Regions from separate parts of the Arthrobacter sp. YAF34 genome, predicted to be linked through region 2. Evidence: riboswitches for the same ligand, from Rfam matches in the RefSeq annotation. Region 2 holds a riboswitch; each other region holds the start of a gene.

Region 1 (7,314 bases), on a different contig from region 2:
CTCAAGAGCGCCAACTTCGGAAAAGTTGGCGTGCTTCAAACCCTACAGGAGTCCGGCCTCAATGTCACATTCAGATCACGGCGTGTCACATGGATGCGAGAGAGGTCCATCGTCTATTTAGAGCCAGCCGAGCGGATCAACGACGTTGCCGTTGACCATGACTTCAAAGTGGAGGTGGCAGCCCGTGGAGGCGCCGGTGGTCCCGCTCAGGGCAATGACGTCGCCGCGGGAGACCTTCTGGCCCACCGTGACCAAGGACGAGGACAGGTGGTTGTAGGTGGTCTCCAGGCCGTTGCCGTGATCGATGACCACACGGTTTCCGCCGCCGTAGGGGTGCCATCCGTTGAAGGTCACGGTGCCGCTGGCTGCCGCGTGGACCTGGGTGCCGCACTGGGCGACGAAATCCTGGCCGCGGTGAAACTCGCCCACAACGCCGGTGATGGGGCTGACACGGTAGCCGAACGGCGAGGCAGTGATCATCTGGTCCAGGGGTGGGCCCAAGGTGCCCTTCGATGCCGCGCGGGTGATGCTGCCGACGGACTGGGCACTGAGTAACTGTTTCAGCTTGCCGTCCGGGTCGCCCTTGGTGGCGATGGCGGTCCGGCTGAAATCGACTTTCGCCGCGGCGGCAGCCGTGACATCCGGCTGCACCGCGGCGGAAAGTGCGCCCGATGCGCCCGTATTAGCCATGACCGGGCTAGTGACGGGAACCGTCACTGTGAGGATCAGACCGGCTGCGGCCAGAGCGATCCCGGCCTTCTGGCCGACGCCGCTGGCCGCGGCGAAGTCCGTTACCTGACGGAACGGGCCGCGCCGCCGACGGCGTTCATCGCGGTGCGGGTCGCGCGGCCGATCGGCCATAGGCTCAAGAACGGGACGCGGCTCCGGAGCGGGACCGGTCGCGCGGCGACGTCCCCTGACGGTCTGGGTGGTCAAGAACGGTTCCTCTCTGGAGAGCCTGCGAAGTTAGCTGTCGGATTCGGGTCAGAGAGATCACAGACCCGGTCCGCCGCTGCAAGCACCAGACGCAGAGGTATCCCTGGGGATCCGCCGTGAAAGCTGCTTGCCGCTGACGGACTTCACCCCGAGGCTGCGATGAAGCAGCCGAAAGTGGTTCCCCCGCCCCTGCCAGGAGGTCGTTCTGCTGCTGATCCGCTGGCAGGGCTCGGCTTCGGATCAGATAACGCTTTGGTATCGGTACAGGGCACTAACTATAGGGGATCAAGCCACCCGGTAATAAATCCGTGACCGCCCTGTGCAAAACTCGTGGGTTGTCCCATGACTGGCACGTTGTGGCTGGTCAGGCGACGGTGACAAAGACATGCGCGGCAACTTCGGGCGGCAATTCCAGGGCGCCTTCGATATCCGGCACGCGGACCGAGATGTACTCCCCCACCCGCTCCAGCGAGACCAGCGCGCCGGGCCGGATGCCGCCCTCGTCGAGCTGGGCCAAAAGCTCCGGTTCCACCTGGATCGGCTCCGCGAGCCGGTTGACCGTAATCCGCGAGTCCGGACCATAGCCGGTCATGGCCTGCAGCAGGTTCAGGACCCCGTCAGCGTGGGCACCGGACGGTGCACCACCCAGCTCGGCCAGCCCCGGAATGGGGTTTCCATAGGGCGAAACCGTCGGGTGGTTGAGCAGCTCGAAGATCCTACGCTCGACGCGTTCGCTCATGACGTGCTCCCAGCGGCAGGCTTCCTCATGGACGTACGCCCAGTCGAGCCCGATCACGTCTGCGAGCAGGCGTTCGGCGAGTCGGTGCTTGCGCATGACACCGATGGCGCGTTTCCGGCCAGTTTCGGTCAGCTCAAGGTGCCGGTCGCCGGATACAACCACCAGCCCGTCCCGCTCCATGCGGCCGATGGTCTGGGAAACTGTGGGGCCGGAGTGGCGGAGCCGTTCGGCGATGCGGGCGCGGAGGGCGACGATGTTTTCTTCTTCAAGTTCCAGAATGGTCCGGAGATACATCTCCGTGGTATCGATCAGATCCGTCATTCAGCTCAGCTCCTCGAGCGCAGTCCTTGCGTCATTCCCACCGTACCGCGTGCGGGCTGCGTGCAGGATGCGCCCTAGCGGGATCCGCCGTACGTTCGCAGGACAGCCTAGCCTATTTTGAATTACTCCAGATAATTATTCGTCCTGCCAGGAAGGCGCCCGACGCCCGAAGCCCGGCCGATCGCCGGGCGTCTCAATGACCGGACTATGACAGAGGATTTTCCGTGTCGACGGGGGCCGTCAGGCAAAATGGGACAGGCAGAATGAAAAGGGTGCCCGTTGCAGCCATCCCTTCCCGTCCACCTCCCCGCCACGTCACGACCCAGCCGAAAATTGGAGCCACTGTGAGCGACACCAGCATCACGATCCCCGCCAACCTGCTGCCCAAGGACGGACGGTTTGGCGCCGGACCGTCCAAGGTCCGGCCGGAGCAGATGGAGGCCCTCGCCGCGGCGGCGGCGAACCTGCTGGGAACTTCGCACCGCCAGGCACCCGTGAAGAACCTGGTCGGCTCTGTCCGCAGCGGCCTCAGTGATTTCTTCCGCGCCCCGGAAGGCTATGAAGTGATCCTCGGCGTCGGCGGCTCCACGGCGTTCTGGGACATTGCCAGCTTCGGACTCGTGGAGAACAAGGCGCAGCACCTGTCCTTCGGCGAGTTCGGCTCGAAGTTTGCCTCGGCCACCAACAAGGCACCGTTCCTCGCCGAGTCCTCCATCCTCAAGGCCGAGCCCGGCACCCGTCCCACCGCCAGGGCCGAGTCCGGCGTGGACGTCTACGCGTGGCCGCAGAACGAGACGTCCACCGGCGTGGCGGCTCCCGTCCGGCGCGTGGCAGGTGCCGACGACGGGTCCTTGGTCCTCGTGGACGCGACCTCGGCCGCCGGCGGCCTGGACGTGGACGTGGCGGAGTCGGACGTCTATTACTTTGCGCCGCAGAAGAACTTCGCGTCCGACGGCGGCCTGTGGCTTGGCTTGTTCTCCCCGGCTGCGCTGGAGCGGGCAGCCCGGATCAAGGCCAGCAACCGCTGGATCCCCGATTTCCTGGATCTCCAGACCGCAATCGACAACTCCCGGCTGAACCAGACCTACAACACCCCCGCGCTGGCCACCCTGGTCACCCTGGATGCCCAGGTGCAGTGGCTCAACGCCAACGGCGGCATGGACTTCGCCTCCGCACGTACCGCGGATTCAGCCGGCCGGATTTACCGCTGGGCCGAGGCGTCCGGCTACGCCACGCCGTTCGTGGTCAACGCCGAGGACCGCTCGAACGTGATCGCCACGATCGACTTCGACGAATCGATCGACGCCGCAGCCATCGCCAAGGTTCTCCGCGCCAACGGCATCGTCGACACTGAGCCTTACCGTAAATTGGGCCGGAACCAGCTGCGCATCGCCACCTTCGTGGCGATCGAGCCGGACGATGTCTCGGCGCTGCTCGAATGCATCGATTTCGTCGTGGCCGAACTCAAGAAGTAGCCTCAGCGTCCGACGGCGTCGTCCCGGCCAGGTGCCCGGACGGCGCCGTCGCCGTTTCCGGCGGCGCCGGCTGGCTGCCCGTCCATCTGCGCGCCCGCGGCGGCGGTGTCCGCGGCCAGGCGGAAGTAGCGCAGCCCGCGCGCCCGGCGGTTGAAGTGGAGCCGCAGCTGCTTCGCCCGGATGATCCACAGCAGCCCGATCAGGGCCGCGAGCAGGCCGGCGCCGGCCGCTACCGCCATGGACCAGCGGGGGCCGGCGACGTTTGCCACCCAGCCGACGAACGGCGCACCGATGGGCGTTCCGCCCATGAAGATCGCCATATAAAGCGCCATCACCCGGCCCCGCATCACCGGGTCCGTCGTGGTCTGGACGTACCCGTTGGCGCTTGTCATCATGGTGATCGCGAACAGCCCCACCGGCACCAGCGCAATCCCGAACCAGAAGTAGCTTGGGGCCAGCGCCGCGAGGCCCGAGGTCACGCCGAAGGCTCCGGCCGCGCCGAAAATGACCCGCAGCCGCGGTTTGCCGCGGCCGGCGGAGAGGAGCGCCCCGGCGACGGAGCCGATGGCCATGATCGAATTCATCAGGCCGAAGGCTCCCGCGCCGAGACCGAATTCCGTGCCCACCATGGCCGCAATGAACAGGGCGAAGTTCAGCCCCAGGGTGCCAACGATGAAGATGGCCACGAGGACCACCACGAGGTCCGGGCGGTACCGCACATACTGCAGCCCCTCCCGGATCCTGCCTTTGCCCGCCGGTGCCCGGGGCAGCCGCCGCAGCGATCCCGCCGGGATTCTCGCCAGGCTCAGCAGCAGTGGGACGAACGTGAACGCGTTGATGAGGAAGACCCAGCCCGGGCCGACAACGGCCGTCAGCACGCCGGCGACTGCCGGGCCGATCATGCGGGCAACGTTGAAGGAGGCGCTGTTGAGGGCCACGGCATTGGGAAGGTAATCGTCCTGGACCAGTTCCGAGACAAAGGTCTGCCGCACGGGGGCGTCCAGCGCGGAAACCACCCCAAGCATCAGGGCGAAGACGTACACCTGCCAGAGCTGTGCCGCCCCGGAAACCACCAGGATGCCCAGCCCGGCACTTAGAAGTGCCATGGAGGACTGGGTCAGCACCAGGAGCCGCTTGCGGTTAAAGCGGTCCGCAACCAGTCCGGCGACCGGTGCCAGGAACAGCTGGGGGCCCAGTTGCAGGGCCATGGTGATGCCCACGGCCCCGGCGTCCTGGTTCGTCAGGTGGGCGAACACCAACCAGTCCTGGGCGGTGCGCTGCATCCAGGTACCGATGTTGGAGATGAGCGCGCCGACGAACCAGATCCGGTAGTTCAGGATGTGCAGGGACTTGAACGTGGACATCATGCCCAGCCCTCCTCCTGCTCGCTCCCTGACGCTTTCAACCGCTAATCGGCCTCGTCCGCGGGGCGTTCCCCGTCGTCGTCGGCATCCGCACCGTTGGCATTAGTCTCCTCGGGGTCAGCCTTGTCGGCGTCGGCCTCGTCAGCATCAGGGTGCGCGGAGTCGGAGCCCTGCGACGCCGGTTCGGCGCCCAATGCTTCCTCGGCCTCGTCAGCCTGCGCGTCTTCCGGGCGGACCCGCTCAGCCCACGGGACCCAAGCCGGAGCGAGGATGGAGTCCTCCGAGGGCAGGAGGCCGAGTTCGTCGACCGTCACCACTTTGGACCGCGAGTTGCGGGTCAGCACGGCGTACCACTGCCAGCCGCCGTAGCCGGGCAGCTTGGATTCGAAGAGGTGGGTCACCAGGCGGTCGCCTTCGCTGCGGGCCGCCAGGTGCTCCCCGATCTGCTCGGCAGGGGCAATGCCCTCCACGGCGGCACGGGCGACGTCGACGGCGGCGGCCAGGAAGGCGTCCGGTTTGCCGGTCCGCCAGACGGGCACACCGGCGCGCGGACGGGACCCCGGCTTTGAGCCGGCTCCCTTGGAGCCTGCCGGCACGATGGATCCGGCATCCTGCGCCGGCAACTGATCGGGTTCCTGAGTCATCAAGGGCCTTAGACGTCCAGCTCGTCGGCAACCTTACGGAGGGCGGCCGCTATCGCTTTGCCCTTGTTGCCTTCCGGGTACTTTCCCGCGGACAGGGTCCCGGACAGGTTGTCCAGCACGCTGACGAGGTCCTGAACCAGCGGGGCAAGGTCCCTGGCGCTGGGCCGCTTTGCCTTGGCGATGGACGGCATTTTGTCCAGCACACGCAGTCCGAGCGCCTGGGCGCCCTTGCGGCCGTCTGCCACCCCAAATTCAACGCGAGTTCCGGCCTTGAGCTCCGTGACGCCCTCGGGCAGCGCGGACTTGGGCAGGAAGACTTCCTGGCCGTCCTCGCCAGCGAGGAATCCGAAGCCTTTTTCCTTGTCATACCACTTGACCTTGCCGGTAGGCACGTAATCAACCTTCTTCGTTCTGCGGGGACACGGCCGGCGGCCACCGCATCCGCATGGATACGCGGGTTCAGGGTATGACTGCCCGGATCGTGTTGGTCTGTATCTCCAAGGTTATCCTGCCTTGTTCACTTTAGCGGTTTGAGGCGCGGGCGGGGCCGGACTGTTAGCGTTGCCCACATGACACTGACGCGTTACCGGCGGCCCTTCCTGATCCTCACGGCCACCCTTGCCGTGTTGTCCGTCATCGCCGTCGGCACGGTCATGGCCATGGCCCTCAACCACGTCGTTGCGCCCGCGTGGATCACTTCGGTGGCCCTCTACGGGCTCCCGGTGGCCTTCATCCTCATGCTCGCGCTTGTTGTGGACGGTGTGGTCGCCCGGCGCCGCCCGCGCGGACCTGGCGAAAGGTAACGTGGGAACGATGTCCCTCATCCGTGCGCTCAGCAAGGAACTTCAGGCACGAAACGACGATTCGCTGCGGGCCTTGTTCTGCGCGCGGCCGGACCTGATTTCCCCCGGCGTCCCGGACTTCGCGGCCCTGGCCGCGCGGGCCAGCGGGCGGGTCAGCGTGCAGCGTGCGCTGGAGCGGCTCAACCGGCCGCAGATGCAGGTGCTGGAAACCCTGCACCTGTGCACTAATGCCGATACCGGGCACAGCGCGTCGGCGGCGATGCTGAAGAAACTGATCAATGGCGCCTCGATTGCCGCCATCGACCGCCTGCTCCATTCCCTGCAGGAACTGGCCCTCGTCCACCGCGCCGACCCACCCCACGGGGTGACTCCCGCCGCAGCCAAGCAGCGGCACTACCTTCCGGTCGGCAGCCTCAAAGACGTGATTGGCATCTATCCGGCCGGGCTCGGCCGCAGCTACACCGAGCTCGTTCGGCTCCAGCCGGCCTTCGCGCAGCGGGTGGTGCAGCTGGTCGGAGAACTGCACCGCAGCGGCGCATCCATCTCGCCCGCCACCACGCCGATGGAAGCGGCCCTGTCGCTGCAGCACTGGACGGCGACGCCGGAGTCGCTCCAGGCCATCCTGGCCACCGCGCCGGAACGGACCGCCGCGCTCCTGGCCCGGTTCGGAAACTGGGCCATGGGCGCCGTTCCCCAGGCGCAGCGCCGCGCCTCGGTGCTTCACGAAAGTGCCGACGTCGGCCCGGTGGACTGGCTGCTGGCCCGGGGGCTGCTGGTGCCGCTGGACGCCGCCCACGTCGAACTGCCGCACAGCGTGGGGGTGTCGCTGCGCGGCGGGTTTGTCATTGAGGACTTTTCCCTGCTGCCCCCGGTCCCCCGGCTGGGGCACACGAGCGCAGCGCTCCGCCGCAACGCCGCGCTGGGTGCCATCGCCGAGACGCTGCGGCTCGTGGGCGAACTGCTGTACACCGTGCGTGCGCAGCCCCTGGCCACGCTGCGCAGCGGAGGCGTCGGAGTCCGGGAGATGAAGCG
Region 2 (7,314 bases):
GGTTCTTCAGTGCCGGTGCCATCGTGGCCCAGTTCTTGGCCATGTTCTCGAACGTTCCCGGCACCAAGACCACCGGGTAGGGGTGGACCGCGGAGGGCTTACAGGACCAGTCGTTCGCCCCGGGAGGGGAGACGTCTGCGGTCGCGGCCTGGGTTGCCGGGGCGGCGGCCATGGATGCACAGAGCAGGGCCATGGTCGCAAGGATTGCAGGTTTGGTCAGATGGGGCACGGAAATACCTCTTCGGTTGGACGCGTCGGCAATGACGCTCTGCATGGTAAGAAGCGAGGTAGGGGATCACCCTCCGCTGTGATCCGGCTCACTTCTATCACTTCATGCTAGGAAAGGCGTCGGCAGGGCCGGGGGATTCTGCACGTTTGTGCGGCTCCTTCTCGCTGTGGGCCCGTGCTTCCGGCATTACGCATGCCTTGGTTGCACATTCGTGCAGATGCGGCCGCGGCCGGCCCCGCCGTCGTCCTATTCGCCCGAGGGGAAGTCGTAGGCCGCCGGGACCTTTGCCGGGGCGGCGCCGTAGGACAGGACGATCTCGTCGTGCGCCTTCAACGGAAGGTCCCGGATGCCGGCGTCGCGCTTTTGGCCATTGACGTAAAGGGTCCAGCCGTCCAGCGGGCCGTCCCCGGTGCCGGGGGCCCCGCTGCCGCCGAGGACGCCCCATTCAGTCAGGAGCTGTCCGAGGGTGAACACCTGGCCCGCCGTGGGGGACTCGATGTGGACCACGCCGGTGGTGTCGTGGGTGTGCAGGGCTGAGATGCCGTTGGCCCTGTTGTCCGGTCCGGCTGTGATGCCGATGTTGGCCGGCACCGTCACGGGCTTGCCGTCCTTGAACAGGTCCAGATGTGCGTGATAGTGGTCCACGTTGCCCTCGGCCGTCAGCACCGAGAGGCCGGCCTGCGCGATCCGGCCCGGCGCTCCCGCGATGTCCAGGGCAAAATCCGAGGCGGCCGCCGGCGACGTCCCGGTGGACTCGGGCGAGGGCGCCATAGCCGACGTGGACGGGGCGGCCGACGGGGCAGGGGCAGGGGCAGGGGCAGCGCAGGCTGCCACGCCCAACGTCACGGCGGAAAGTGCGACGGCGAGTGCCAGTTTGGTGTGCATGGTTGCGTGAACCGCTTTCAATTGGAGACTTGCCCTAACAGTCTAGGCAGAAGGGGCGTGCGGAACCTCCAAAGGCGGTTTGCGCCGCGTTTCCACTGCGGGCTGCGAAGGGAAAGAATGGACGCGTGAGTGATGCTGGCGAATTCATTGACGCCGCGCTGCAGCGGGAAAGCTCCTGGAGCCGTGCCGACGAACTGCAGTCCCGGCTGGGAAAAGAACCCGGAGGGAGCGGCCTGCGGTTCTACGGTGCCTCCGTGGGCGCCGTGCGCGGGACCGTCCGCAATGCCGGGCGCCGCTATCCTGGGCTGTCCCACGATGAGATCACGGCGCTCAGCTCGGAATTGTGGGCGGTGCCGGTTTTCGAACGGCGCCTGGCCGCGGTGGTGCTTCTGCAGGCCAAGGTAAAGCTGTTGACCAACTCTGACCTCACACGGCTGGAGGGCTTCATCCGGGACGCGCGGGTGCGGGAGCTCGTCGATCCGCTCGCCGTCGAGGTCGTCGGACCCCTCGTGGCCGGACTCGACGTGCTGGGCAGGGTGCGGGCCGACAGTGTGCTGGAACGGTGGGTGCGCGAACCCGATCCGTGGCTGCGCCGGGCCGCGCTGCTCTCGCCGCTGCTGGCCCTGCGCGCCGGCGCGGGGGACTGGGACACCTTCGTCCGACACGCCGGCTCCGTGCAGCACGAGCCGTCCGAAACGCCCACGCCCGACTCTGACGGCGCAGTGGTCCGGGAGGCGGTTTCCCGGGTCCTGGCGGAGATGGCAAAGAAAAGACCGGAGCTGCGGTTCGCGTCGGTCCGAGGCTGACGAACCGGCGGGGACTGCCCGCGCTCCCGGTCAGCCCTTTGGTTCGCCCGGATTGCCTGGGTCGCCTTGGCCGACGGCGCTGCCGGTCCCGCCGGATTTCCCGTTGACGTGCGCGGGGAGCGCGAACCTCTTGGCTGCCCGGGACCCGGCCGCCGCGCTCGCCGCAATCGTGATCAGGGCGCCCATGAGCAGGGCCGCTGCCTCGCCGGGGAGCAGGACATCAAGCTGCGTGCCGATGCTTGCCGCTGCCACCGGCACGCCGAGTTGGGCCGCCGACAACACGCCGAGCGGCAGGGGGAGCCCCAGGAATGCCAAACCGGAGTGCGTCAGCAGGGTCCCGACTCCCAGCGCCGCGCCGAGGCCAATCATGTCCGGATGCCCGGCCAGGTCCTTGAGCGTGAGGGAGGCGCCCAGCCAGACGAAGAACAGCGGGCTCAGGAAGCCGTCGCTGAGGGCGAACAGTTGGCGGGCCAACCGCCTCGGCTCGCCGACTGCAGCCACCACCAGGCCGAAGGAGAAACCCGCCAACATCACGGACACATTGCCGAAAGTCGCCACACCGGCCAGGGCAAAGAGCACGACCAGTTGGAACCTCAGCTCCAGGGCAAACTTGCGGTTTTCCGAGAGCCGGTGCACGCGTTGGCGGATGCCCGTGTTCTCGAGCCATCTCAGCACGATGTAGAGAACCACGGCGCAGCCCGCCACGGTGATCACGGTCAAGGCCGCCCGGCCCGCGTGGGGCGGATCCACCAGGAGCGGCAGCGCCACAATGCAGGCTATGTCGGCGATCGCGACCTGCGCTGTCATCGAAATGACGTCGGGTCCGCCGAGGCGCAGCGAATCGACGATCGGGAGGACCAGTGCGGCTGAGGAAGACGCCAGCAGCACGACGTACAGGGGCGCATGTCCGGTCCCGAAGAGCAGGCCGATGCCCGTTCCGACAGCCACCGCGGCCGCTGTGGACGCCGCGGCCCTGCGGGCGCCTTTGCCGAGACCGGAGCGGATCTGCGGATCCCGCACGGGAACATGGGTTCCGGCCACAAACATCATCAGCGCGAACCCGATGTTGGCCAGCAGGCTGAACGTCGGATCGGCCGGGTTTACCAGGCCAAAGCCCGACCGCCCGATCACGATGCCGGCCAGCAGTTCGCCCAGCACCACCGGCAGCCGCCAGCGCACCGGCAGGGCCAGCAGCGGGCCGGCCAGAGCGACGGCGGCGATCAGCGCCAGGGTGAGAAATGTCACGGCTCGCCGCGGCGGGCAGGCCGCTGGCTCACCGGGGCGGCCCCCGTGGCCGGGATGTGCCCGGCCGTCGAAACCTTGATCATGGAATGAGACTAGTCCCGTCCACCGTGTAACGCGCCTCCTGTGCCGCGCGGCTAAAGCGCGGTCCGCCGCTCCACCACCGCGTAGGCCTTGCCGTCGAGGAAGGCCCAGTCATTGATCACCATGAACCCGAGCGCGTCCACCCTGTCGTTCAGGACGTGCTCATCGAAGCCGCCGTCCCGTGGTTCCGCGTCCCAGGTGGACACATGGACGTCCGCGCCGTCCAGGATCAGCAGTTCGGTGTTGACGTCGAAATCCTCCTGGGGCTGGTTGCTCAACTGGCAGATGGCGACACAGTGGCTGTTCAATTCGGGCCTCCGCTTCGAGGGTGGTGGTGATGGCATCATCCTATGTTCGAAAAGCCGCGCCGTCCTCTGCGCATTTGACGGATGGGGCCGTTTCTGCCGTTACCTGAATGTGACATTGGGGTGCGGATCGCGTTACGTTGGATAAGTGCCTGTTGTCTCCGATACGGGCGCTCCCCAGCCGATTGCCTAACTCTGCCGCGGCCCGGGGGTAACTCGCATCAACGACCGGCAGAGACGGGGAAACCACTTTTGGCCTGGCTGTTCCGCAGGTCTTGGGGTGAAGCCGCACAGCGCCCGCAACGACGGGCCCCTAGAGTGCGGCCGGGTGACTCCCATCCGAATCCGACAGCTCACCTCGCAGGCATTGGGAGAGGCTACATTCATGACTTCAATCAGTACTTTTGCGCGCCATGCCGCCGTCGTCACCGCCGCGTCCGGCCTGGTCCTCACCAGCGGCATGGCTGCCAACGCTGCCGCCGCGCCCGCGCAGCGTGACTCCGCCCCGGCGTCCAACGTGGACGTCAAGTCGCTGGTCAGCGCGCCGGTCAGCGCAGACTCAAGCGTCAAGATCAGCTATGCCCGCCCCGCAGTAGCCACCGTCGCGGCACCAGTCATCGAACAGCCCAAGCCCGTGGCCGCGGCTCCCGCAGCAGCCCCCGCCGCTCCAGTGGCAGCACCTGCGGCGCCCGCGGCGGCACCTGCCGCCGCACCCAAGGCCACGGTGCAGGTGCAGGCCGCCCCGGCTGCCCCGGCCGCGGCGCCCGCCGCCGGCCGCAACGCCGTCATGCTCTCTGCCGCCTACAGCCAGCTGGGCATCACCCAGGACTGCACCGCAATGGTGGAGAAGGCCCTGGGCGCGGCGGGCAAGCCGGTCGGCGACATCGCCCCGCGTGACTTCCTTGGCCTCGGTACCGTTGTGGCGACCCCCCAGCCGGGGGACATGGTGGTTCAGTCCGGGCACGTTGGCATCTACGCCGGCCACGGCCAGGTCATCAGCGGCGGCATGAACGGCACCAACCAGACGATCGTCCACCCGCTGTCCTGGCTCACCGCCACCGGCGGCGTGACCTTCGTCCGGGCCTAAGCCGAGCGGTCCCTCCCGGTTCTAGCCGGCGGGGCCGAATAGTCCGGAAAGACCGGCGATCGATTTCCCTTGGGGGCAAGCGATCGCCGGTCTTTTCCCTGTCCGGGAGACCCGGCGCCAGGAATCTTCAGGGCTTCCCGGTCCCGGCCAGCGGGAGCCTCATTTTCATGACGGTCCCCTCGGGGCCGGTTGATGCCACCTCGACTGCGCCGCCGGCAGCGACGGCGATTTCCCGGACCAGCGCCAGTCCGATGCCAAAGCTCCGTTGTCCCGGCGCTCCGCCGGTTCCGGAAGTCCGCACGAAGCGGTCAAAGATCCGCGCCTGATCCACGCCGGTGATTCCTGCCCCGGTGTCCGCCACGGCAATAACCGCGTGGCTCTGCTCCACCGACGTCGTGATGCCGATGCGGCCGCCCGCAGGAGTGTGGGCCAGGGCGTTGTCCGCCAGGGCCAGCACTGCACGGCGCAGCGCATTCGCGTCGATCCGTGCCAGCGGCCGGGCGTCGGCGGAGAACTCGAGGCGCACGTCCCGCTGGTCCGCCACCAGCTGAAGGCTTTCGGCGACCTCGGCGGCGGTGTCGGCGAGGTCGGTAGGCGCTGCCGAACGGTCCGGTGCGTCAGTGGTTGCCGCGAGGAGCAGCTCGTTGACAATCCCGGTCAGCGTCGCGGCGTCCTCGCGGATCCGGGCCAGGTCCTTTCCCTGCCGGGAGCCGGGCTCGATGTTGCGCTGGGCCAGCTGGATCCGGGTGTCGAGGATGGTCAGCGGCGTGCGCAGTTCGTGGCTGGCGTCCTGAACGAAGCGCCGTTGCCGGGCTAAGGCGTCGCCGAGGGGGCGGATGGCGCTGCGCGCGCTGAGCCACCCGACGAGACCTGCCAAGACGATCCCCGCGATCCCGGCTATGACCATGGCCTCGAGCACATCCTTGGCATCCAGGTAGGCGTAGGCCGTCCCGGACGCTGCCGGGCCCGGCACTTCCGGATGGGCGAGTTGATTCACGAGGTAGAGGGCTGTGGCTGCGAGGAGCCCGAGGACCATGACGGCGCACGCGGCGCTGATCCGCAGGGCGACCTTGAGCGAGGCCTTGCGCAGTGTGACTTGGTCCGGATTTTCGTGCGGGGTCCCGCCGTTACTCATGGGCGTCACCGATCTGGTAGCCCACGCCGTGAACTGTGCGGATGACGGCCTTGGAGATTTTGCGGCGCAGGTGGTGGACATAGGTGTCGATGACGCCGGGCTGGTCGGAGGCATGGAAGTGCGCCGCGAGGAGCTCATCCCGGGTGAAGACCCGGTCAGGCTCCGCGGCGAGGGCCGACAGGAGTTGGCCCTCCTTCGCGGTCAGCTGCACCGTGTGCCCGTAGACCGAGCGGACGGAGCGCCGCGAGGGGTCGAGTTCCCAGTCCCCGATCGTCACCGACGCCGTGGCCGGGGCAAAGGTGCGCGTCAGGGCGCGCAGGCGTGCTGCGAGCTCGTCGGCGTCGAACGGCTTGGTGACGTAGTCGTTGGCACCGGCGTCGAGGCCCCGGACTTTCTCGCTGGCATCGCCGAGCGCGGTCAGGATCAGGATGGGCGTGGGAACGCCCTTGGAACGTAATGCGGCGATGAGGGAGATGCCGTCCATGACGGGCAGCCCGCGGTCGATCACCATCACGTCCCACGTCTCGGTCAGCCCCAGGTGCAGGCCGTCCTGGCCGTCGGTGACCAGCCTGACCCGGTAATCCGGATCCAGGAGCTCGGCGATGAGCGGTCCCAGGACGGCATCGTCCTCGACGAGCAGCAGGGACGGACGGTCAGCGGTTGTCATGGCACCTATTCTTCCGCGGCCATTTCCCGACGCCGGAGTCCGTCGCCCGTTGCCTCCTCCGTGTCGCTGGCGTCGTCCGTTGCTGCGGCGGCGCTGCGGGCATTCCGGCGGCGCCGAAGGAGCTGCACCAGCCCAGGCACTACCGAGACGAGGACCATGACCACGGCAATGACATCGATGTTCTTGGCGATGATGTCGAAGTGTCCCAGCCAGGTACCCAGAAGGGTGACTGAGGCTGCCCAGGCCAGGGCGCCGACGACGTTCCAGAGAGCGAAGTACTTGTACTCATAGCGCGCGATCCCGGCACTGAGCGGGGCAAAAGTCCTCACCATCGGCACGAAGCGGGCCAGTACGACGGCGGCGCCGCCGTGCCGCCGGAAGAATTCCTCCGTGGTGGTCAGGTGCGCCGTCTTGAGGATGCGGGCATCGTCCTTGAACCATCGCCGGCCAAAGGTGCGCCCCAGCATGTAGCCGATCTGGTCCCCGGCGATGGCGGCCGCGGTGACGACGCCGATCAGCACCGGCAGCGTCAGCTGCAGCTGTTGATGCAGGAGGCCGGCGGTGAACAGCAGCGAGTCTCCCGGCAGGAAAGGGAAGAGGACGCCGGATTCGATGAAGACCATGACCGCGACGACGCCCAAGGCGGCCGGGCCCAGACCTGTGAGCAGGCTTGCCGGGTCCAGCAGCGACGGTGTTCCGGCGGCCGGCGCGGCCGGAAGGAACATTGAAATGTCCAGGGTGTGCAACCTTAGTTCCTTTCAGAGCCCGGCGACCGGATGGTGGACCGGGCAGCGACCCGGCTGGCAATCCGCGGCGTGACAAGATTCCACAGCCCGGTGACCATGACCACGGCCGCGCTGGCAGCGAGGAACGA
Region 3 (7,314 bases), on a different contig from region 2:
ACCACGCTCGTGGAGGACCTGCTGCTGCTGGCCCGACTGGACGAGGGGCAACCGCTCAAGATCGCCGACGTCGACCTCACCCAGCTGGCCGTCGAAACGGTGAGCGATGAGAAAGTCATGGCCCCGGACCGCATCTGGCAGCTGGAACTCCCGGACGAGCCCGTGGTGGTCCGCGGTGATGCGAGCCAGCTTCACCAGGTCCTGGCCAACCTCCTGTCCAATGCGCGCAAGCACACGGAACCCGGGACCACGGTGGTCACGGGCGTCATGCGTTCGGCTGACGGCAGCGCCGTGGTCACCGTGACGGATAACGGCAGCGGCATCGCCCCCGAATTCATCGGGCGTGTCTTCGCCCGCTTTGCCCGGGCCGACGCCTCGCGTTCCAATCCGGCGGTCACCGCGCAGCCCGCGGTCGCGACGGCGGGGGCCCGGGCCGGCTCCGCTGCCAGGCCCCGCGCGGGCAGTGCTTCCGCCGCCGTTTCCGGCAACCAGAGCGGGGCGGGCAGCGGTGCCGCGCCAACCTCCGAGGGAACGAGCGGGTTGGGCTTGTCCATCGTCCAGTCGATCGTGCATGCCCACGGGGGCACCGTCGAGGTCACCTCGCGGCCCGGGCGGACGGAGTTCGCCGTACGGCTGCCGGCGGCTCCGCCGTCGGCCTAGCCGCCCACGGCAGCGCCCGCCGCCCCCGGAGCGCCGGTACATCGGGCGCAAGGCGACACCCCGCCGATGTGACTGCTGTTACCCAAATGTGACTTAAGCGTCGAGGTCCTGTAGCGTTTTGGGAGTGCGCTGCCATCGGTGCCGCACATCCGGATGGACGCCAAACTCTGCCGCTTCCCGGATTCCGATTGACCAGGCAGAGGCGGGGGACCCAGAGTTCCCGGGCATTCTGCACACACGCGCCCTTGGGGTGAAGCCGACACGTGACTTTCCGTGCGGCCGGATGACCTCATCCGAACCCGACAGCTAACTCCGCAGGCGTTGAGAGGCAATCATGACTGAACTCAACGTACAAACGCGCCCTGAGGGCGTTTCGCATTCCCACGCCGCCAGGTCCCGCCACCGCGCCGAACCGGCCAAGCAGGCGTCCGCCCTGTCCCGGCTGGCCGCCGGGCTCGGCATCACCGGCCACCGTGCGGCCATCGTCACGGTCGCCGGCGCACTGCTGGTGGGGGGCGGCGCTGCCAGCCAGGCGGCAGAGCCCGGCGCCCACACCGCCAATGTTGCGGGCGCCGAATCCGTCACGAGCGTGGACCCGCTGGCCAAGCTCAACTTCGAACGCATCCAGGTGACTGGGTCCACGACGCCGCCGAACAGCGCCGTGGTGTCCAAGGCTCCGGAGGCCAAGCCGGCCGCAGCACCGGCGCCGGCCGCTCACGCAGCCGCACCGGCAAAGGCCAGCCCCGCGGCGCCCGCCCGTCCGGCGGCACCTGTCCACGCAGCGGCGCCGGTCCCCGCGGCGGCACCGGTCGCCGTCGACGACCCCTCCGGCGCGCAGGCCTACGCCGCGGCCCGACTGGGCAGCTATGGCTGGGCACCGGGGCAGATGCAGTGCCTGCAGAAGCTCTGGACCAAGGAATCGGACTGGAAGACCACCGCCACGAACGCCAGCAGCGGCGCCTACGGCGTGGTCCAGTCGCTGCCCGCCTCGAAAATGGCGAGCGCCGGGGCCGACTACATGACCAACTACCGGACCCAGATCAATTGGGGCCTGAACTACGTCAAAACGCGGTACGGCTCCCCCTGCGGCGCTCTGGACTTCCACTACGCGCACAACTGGTACTAAGCCGGCATCAGCCAGCCCCTCCCAGAAGGCCCAGGATCCACATGGATCCGGGGCCTTCTGTGCGTGACTGTTTAACCGAAGATGGACCTCCCCCGACCGCGCGGAGGAATCGCGCTCAGCGCCTCGTCTCGTACCTGGTGATGACCACGCCGCCGGGAAGCGTCCGCGTCTCCACCTGGTTCAGGTTCACCCAGCTGTCCAGCGAGGTGAAGAACGGAGTGCCGCCGCCCACCAGGACCGGATGGGTGACTAGCACGTATTCGTCGATCAGCCCGGCCCGCATAGCCGCCCCGGCGAGCGTTGCGCCGCCGATGCTCATCGTGCCGCCGTCGCCGGCCTTGAGCCGGGTGATCTCGGCGATCGCGTCGCCGGTGACCAGGCGGGCGTTCCAGTCGACCTTGTCGATCGTCGAGGAGAACACCACCTTCGGCGTGTCCCGCCAGTTCCGCGCGAACTCGATCTCCGCCGGGGTGGCGTTGGGCTGCTGGTCGCCGGTCGGCCAGAAGGAGCTCATGGTCTCCCAGAGCTTGCGGCCGTACAGCGACAGGCTGCTAGCCCGCTCCTGGTCGAGCCACCACTGGAACAGTTCATCGCTCGGCTCGCTCCAGCCGATGTCGTCGCCGGCCGCGGCGATGTAGCCGTCCAGGGTCAGATTCATGCCGTAGATCAGTCTCCGCACGGCGCCAGCCTTCCGTCTCGTCGAGCACCACCGTGTCCCCGTCCTCGATGATCCGCGGGCCGATCTCGGGTTAGCTCCATTCGGACCCGAATCGACGACGGTGAACGGAGCCGGCCCGGAAAGGCCGCGGCGGTCACTCATGGTTCGCATTCTCGTGCGCGGGGCATCACTGGTCAACCGTCCCCGGACAGCCGCTCCAGTAACTCTGGAATCACCGGGCCGGATCGGCCGGACTTCCACAGCACCCGCACAGCTTGACCCTAAAGCCCTCATATGGGGCGACGGGACAGTTGAGCCATGACGTTCACAGACCAGGCCCCAGGAACCCAGCCCCACTCCGCGGAGACGCCGGCCGGCCCGGCTGCACCCGCCACACACTCCGGGCCCTCGCCGTCCGGACTCGCTTTGGCCGACGCGCCCGCCCCGGGACCGTCCGCCGCGGCCGTCGCCGGCCCGCGTAGCCGGCGAAACGCCATCGACACGCGAACCGCCATACCGGTGCTGGACGTCACCATCCCGGTGTTCAACGAGGAACGGGACCTCGAAGCCTGCCTGCGCAGGCTCCACGCCTACCTTCTCGGTTCCTTCCCGCACCCGTTCCGGATCACGGTGGCTGACAACGCCAGCACCGATGGAACTCTCAAGACGGCCGAACGCGTAGCCCGCGAGCTCCGCGAGGTGACCGTGGTCCACATGGCTGAAAAAGGCCGCGGCAACACGCTCCGCAAAGTGTGGCTCGCCTCGCCGTCGCCGGTCCTGGCGTACATGGATGTTGACCTTTCCACCGATCTGGCGGCACTCGGGCCCCTCCTTGCCCCGCTCATTTCAGGGCACTCCGACCTGGCGATCGGGACCCGGCTGACCCGCAACTCACGCGTGGTCCGCGGACCCAAACGGGAATTCATCTCGCGCAGCTATAACTTCATGCTGCAGTCCCTCCTGGGCGCGCACTTCAGCGACGCCCAGTGCGGCTTCAAGGCCATCCGGGCGGACGTAGCCCGGCAGCTGCTCCCCCACACCCTGGACAACGCCTGGTTCTTCGACACCGAGCTGCTGGTCCTGGCCGAAAAGTGCGGCCTGCGCGTCCACGAAGTCCCGGTGGACTGGACCGACGATCCGGATTCCAGCGTGGACATCGTCCAGACGGCCCTCGCGGATCTGCGCGGCATGGCACGGCTGAGCAGGGATCTTGTCTCCGGCCGGATCCCCGTCCCAGAACTGCGCGCCGCCCTGGCACGCGGTCCACTTCCCGCCTCCTCACGGGCCCAGGAGCAAAGCGCCGGGGGAAGCCTGTTCGGACAGCTCGTCCGCTTCGGCAGCATCGGGGTGGCCTCCACGCTCGCGTACCTGCTGATCTTCCTGCTCTGCCGCGGAATCATGGACCCGCAACTGGCAAATTTCCTCGCGTTGCTCACCACCGCCGTGGCCAACACCGCGGCCAACCGGCGCTTCACCTTCGGCATCCAGGGCAGCAGCCAGGCGGCCCGGCACCACTTCGAGGGACTGCTGGTCTTCGGCATCGGACTGGCCCTGACCTCGGGCGCGCTCACCCTGGTCCACGGCGCTTCGGCCGGAACCCCGGACCGCTGGCTGGAACTCGTCACCGTCACGGCCGCCAATCTGGCCGCTACGGCCGTCAAATTCCTGCTCTTCCGGCTGGTGGTCTTCCGCGGCCGGCCCGCCGACACTGCTCCGGCGTCCGGCGCCCCCGACGCATCTCTCCCCCGCACAGAAACGGCCAAGTAAATGACCTCAACCATCAGCCCCACCGCCGGAGCCCAGGCTGACTCCCCCGCCGGCAGCCCGCCGGCAGTCCGTGATTCGTCCGGGACGGCATTCGGGGCGCCCGCATCCCGGCCGCCCACAATCCTGAACCGCCGGGAACGGCTGCTCTTCGGACCGCAGCCGCGGTGGGTGCGGCCCTCGGCAGCTCTGCTGTTAGTGGCCACCGCGGTGTTGTACCTGTGGAACCTGGAAGCCACGGGCTACGGCAACTCCTTCTACGCCGCGGCGATCCAGGCAGGGACCAAGGACTGGACCGCGCTGCTCTTCGGATCGCTCGACGCCGGGAACGCCATCACGGTGGACAAGCCGCCCGCCGCCCTGTGGATCCCTGCCCTCGCGGGGCGGCTCTTCGGCTTCTCGGCGTTGAGCATGCTCATTCCCCAGGCACTCATGGGGGTAGCCGCCGTCGGGCTTCTCTACCTGACCGTCAAGCGGGTGTCCGGGCCGGCGGCTGGCCTGCTGGCCGGCGGCGCCCTGGCGCTGACCCCCGTGGCCGCCCTCATGTTCCGGTTCAACAACCCCGACGCCATGCTCACCCTGTGCCTGGTGCTGGCGGCCTACCTCACCACCCGCGCCGTCGAGAAGGCCGGCTGGACATGGCTCGCCGCGGCCGGCGCGGTGATCGGCCTGGCGTTCCTGACCAAGATGCTGCAGGGTTTCCTGATTGTGCCCGGGCTTGCCCTGGCCTACCTGTGGGCGGCCCCCACCACCCTGGGCCGCCGGCTCCTGCACCTGCTGGCCGCCGCCGGAGGGATCGCCGTCGTGGCCGGAAGCTACATCGTCCTGTTCCAGCTGACCCCGGCCTCGGCCCGGCCGTACATGGCCGGCTCGGAGACCAACAGCTTCCTGGAACTCACGTTCGGCTACAACGGCCTGGGCCGCATCACGGGGTCCGGCGGAGGCATGCCCGCCGGAGGCACCATGGGCGGCATCGGAGGCCCGGGCGGCAACGGTAACGTCGGCTTCGGCGGCGCGGCCGGGATCACCCGGATGTTCGGCACCAGCTTCGGCGGCGAGGTGTCCTGGTTCCTGCCGGCGGCCCTGATCCTGCTGGCCGCCGGCCTGTGGTTCACCAGGCGCGAGGCGAGGACCTCGAAAACCCGGGCGGCGCTCCTGCTGTGGGGCGGCTGGCTGGTGGTCACGGCCGGGATCTTCAGCTTCATGAGCGGCACCGTGCATCCGTACTACGCCGTGGCGCTGGCCCCCGCGGTCGCAGCCCTGTCCGGCATCGGGTCCGTGGAACTGTGGCGGGGCCGCGCCTACTGGCCGGCGCGGACTGTCCTGGCCGTGACGGTGCTCGCCACCTCGGTCTGGTCCGCCGCGCTCCTGGGCCGCGACCCGTCCTGGCTCCCCGGGCTCCGGGTGCTCACCGTGGTCCTGGGCCTCCTGGCCGCCGCGGCGCTGCTGCTCCCGCTCGTGGCCGGCGCGAACACCCTGTCGGCGGTTCCGGCGCGGCTCCGCAAGGCCGCCACCGCCGGCGTCGTGGTTCTCTCCCTGCTGGCCGGCGGACTCGGCAGCACCGCGTGGACGTTGGCGACGGCGGCCCAGCCGCACTCCGGTTCGATCCCCACGTCCGGGCCCACCGCGTCGGCGATGGGCGGCGGGTTCGGGGCGGCAGGCAGGGCATTCGGCGACCGCGCGAACGCCGGCACGTCCGGCGCCTCCTCAGGAGGCGGACCCAGCGGACCGGGCGAAGCAACGGCCTCGGCCGAGCTGACAGCGCTGCTGAAGTCTTCCAACGCCAAGTGGTCCGCGATTGTCTCCGGCGCCACCCAGGCCGCCAGCCTGGAACTCGCCACGGGCACCAGCGTGATCGCGCTCGGCGGCTGGAATGGCGGCGACCCCTACCCCACGCTCGCACAGTTCCAGGCGATGGTGGACCGCGGCGAGATCGGCTACTTCATTTCCGGCGGCGGTATGGGCGGCATGGGCGGGGGCCGCGGCGGCAACTCCGAGGTCGCCACCTGGGTCGCGGCCAACTATCAGGCCCAGACCGTGGGCAACGCCACCGTCTACAAGCTGGGGGCGTAGACGGCCATGACTGGCACCCTGGGACCGCGCTCCGGCGAAACACCTGCCCCTACGCTGAGTCCTACTCGCTCTCCGCCGCGGCCGCCCCACACACACAGCGGCGCGATCGTCAACCTAGAAGCTGAGGGAGAGGGTCCGGAGCCCGGCGCGGGTGAGGTGCGTGCTGACGGAGAGCCCGGAGTAGTCGGGAATGTGGTGCACACCGTCCGGTAGGTCGCCGGCATTGGGCCCGACCGCGACGGTCCGGATACCGGCGGCGAGGCCCGCGGCGATGCCCGCCGGGGCGTCCTCGAACACCAGCGCGTCGTCCGGGTGCACCCCCAGCAGGGCGGCCGCCCGAAGGTATCCCTCAGGGTGCGGCTTGCCCCGGGCCACGTCCTCGGACGTGACCGAGGCCGCCGGCACGCCGATGCCCGCGGCAGCCATCCGGACCTCCGCCAGGTCCCGGGAAGCACTCGTCACCAGCGACGGCATCCGGCGGGAGGACCGCCAGCAGTTCCACTGCGCCCGGCACCGGGACAATGCCGCGCGTCTCGGCCAGCTCCATCCGGCCGAGTTCGGCCGCCAGGGCATGGACGTCGGCGCCGGCCGGGGCGAACCTGCGCACCGTGTCCATCGCCTGGACCCCGTGGGAGGAGCGCAGGATTTCCCCGATATCCAGGCCGTAGCGGCCGGCGAAAGTGGTCCACACCCGCTCCACGATGCTGGTGGAATCCACCAGGGTGCCGTCCATGTCGAACAGGACGGCGCGGGCGGTCAGGGTCGTGGCACGGCGCGGGCGAGGAAGGGTCATGGCTCCATCCTGCCTCATACCCGCACACCCCTGCCGTGCACCCGGAGCAGGCTCCGCCCGCGCTTCGGCGGGATTAGCCGTTGGGCCGGCCTGGGATGTACTGCACGGCCCACTTGTTGCCGTCCGGGTCGGCGAAGTAGAGGAAGTGGCCCCAGTCCTGGACGTCGATGTCGCTGACGTCCACGCCGTTGTCCTTGAGCTGCCGGTGCGCGGCCTCGATGTCGCCGACCACGAGCTGCA

The links. Region 2 has a riboswitch for cyclic di-AMP ahead of AB4Y72_RS18255 (hypothetical protein). Riboswitches for the same ligand answer to the same signal wherever they lie in the genome.
Region 1: linked by a shared signal. The riboswitch ahead of AB4Y72_RS07895 (M23 family metallopeptidase) and the one ahead of AB4Y72_RS18255 (hypothetical protein) in region 2 are both predicted to bind cyclic di-AMP.
Region 3: linked by a shared signal. The riboswitch ahead of AB4Y72_RS09620 (hypothetical protein) and the one ahead of AB4Y72_RS18255 (hypothetical protein) in region 2 are both predicted to bind cyclic di-AMP.

Annotation. Positions count from the first base shown of each region.
Region 1 covers NZ_JBFRCV010000005.1:87,343-94,656, reverse strand. The annotation lists gene AB4Y72_RS07895 (M23 family metallopeptidase) at 118-936, opposite strand; cyclic di-AMP (ydaO/yuaA leader) riboswitch at 941-1,156, opposite strand; gene AB4Y72_RS07890 (metal-dependent transcriptional regulator) at 1,301-1,996, opposite strand; gene serC (phosphoserine transaminase) at 2,341-3,471, shown strand; gene AB4Y72_RS07880 (MFS transporter) at 3,474-4,835, opposite strand; gene AB4Y72_RS07875 (DUF3027 domain-containing protein) at 4,880-5,479, opposite strand; gene AB4Y72_RS07870 (cold-shock protein) at 5,488-5,871, opposite strand; gene AB4Y72_RS07865 (hypothetical protein) at 6,049-6,282, shown strand; gene AB4Y72_RS07860 (helicase-associated domain-containing protein) at 6,293-7,314, shown strand, end outside.
Region 2 covers NZ_JBFRCV010000018.1:13,747-21,060, reverse strand. The annotation lists gene AB4Y72_RS18280 (esterase/lipase family protein) at 1-229, opposite strand, end outside; gene AB4Y72_RS18275 (DUF4430 domain-containing protein) at 476-1,114, opposite strand; gene AB4Y72_RS18270 (DNA alkylation repair protein) at 1,240-1,920, shown strand; gene AB4Y72_RS18265 (cation:proton antiporter) at 1,951-3,165, opposite strand; gene AB4Y72_RS18260 (hypothetical protein) at 3,300-3,524, opposite strand; cyclic di-AMP (ydaO/yuaA leader) riboswitch at 3,728-3,932, shown strand; gene AB4Y72_RS18255 (hypothetical protein) at 3,937-4,638, shown strand; gene AB4Y72_RS18250 (sensor histidine kinase) at 4,766-5,773, opposite strand; gene AB4Y72_RS18245 (response regulator transcription factor) at 5,766-6,440, opposite strand; gene AB4Y72_RS18240 (VTT domain-containing protein) at 6,446-7,165, opposite strand; gene AB4Y72_RS18235 (phosphatase PAP2 family protein) at 7,189-7,314, opposite strand, start outside.
Region 3 covers NZ_JBFRCV010000006.1:160,982-168,295, reverse strand. The annotation lists gene AB4Y72_RS09625 (HAMP domain-containing sensor histidine kinase) at 1-660, shown strand, start outside; cyclic di-AMP (ydaO/yuaA leader) riboswitch at 826-995, shown strand; gene AB4Y72_RS09620 (hypothetical protein) at 995-1,786, shown strand; gene AB4Y72_RS09615 (dihydrofolate reductase family protein) at 1,902-2,465, opposite strand; gene AB4Y72_RS09610 (glycosyltransferase) at 2,763-4,211, shown strand; gene AB4Y72_RS09605 (glycosyltransferase family 39 protein) at 4,212-6,281, shown strand; partial or broken gene AB4Y72_RS09600 (HAD-IA family hydrolase) at 6,396-7,092, opposite strand; gene AB4Y72_RS09595 (VOC family protein) at 7,148-7,314, opposite strand, start outside.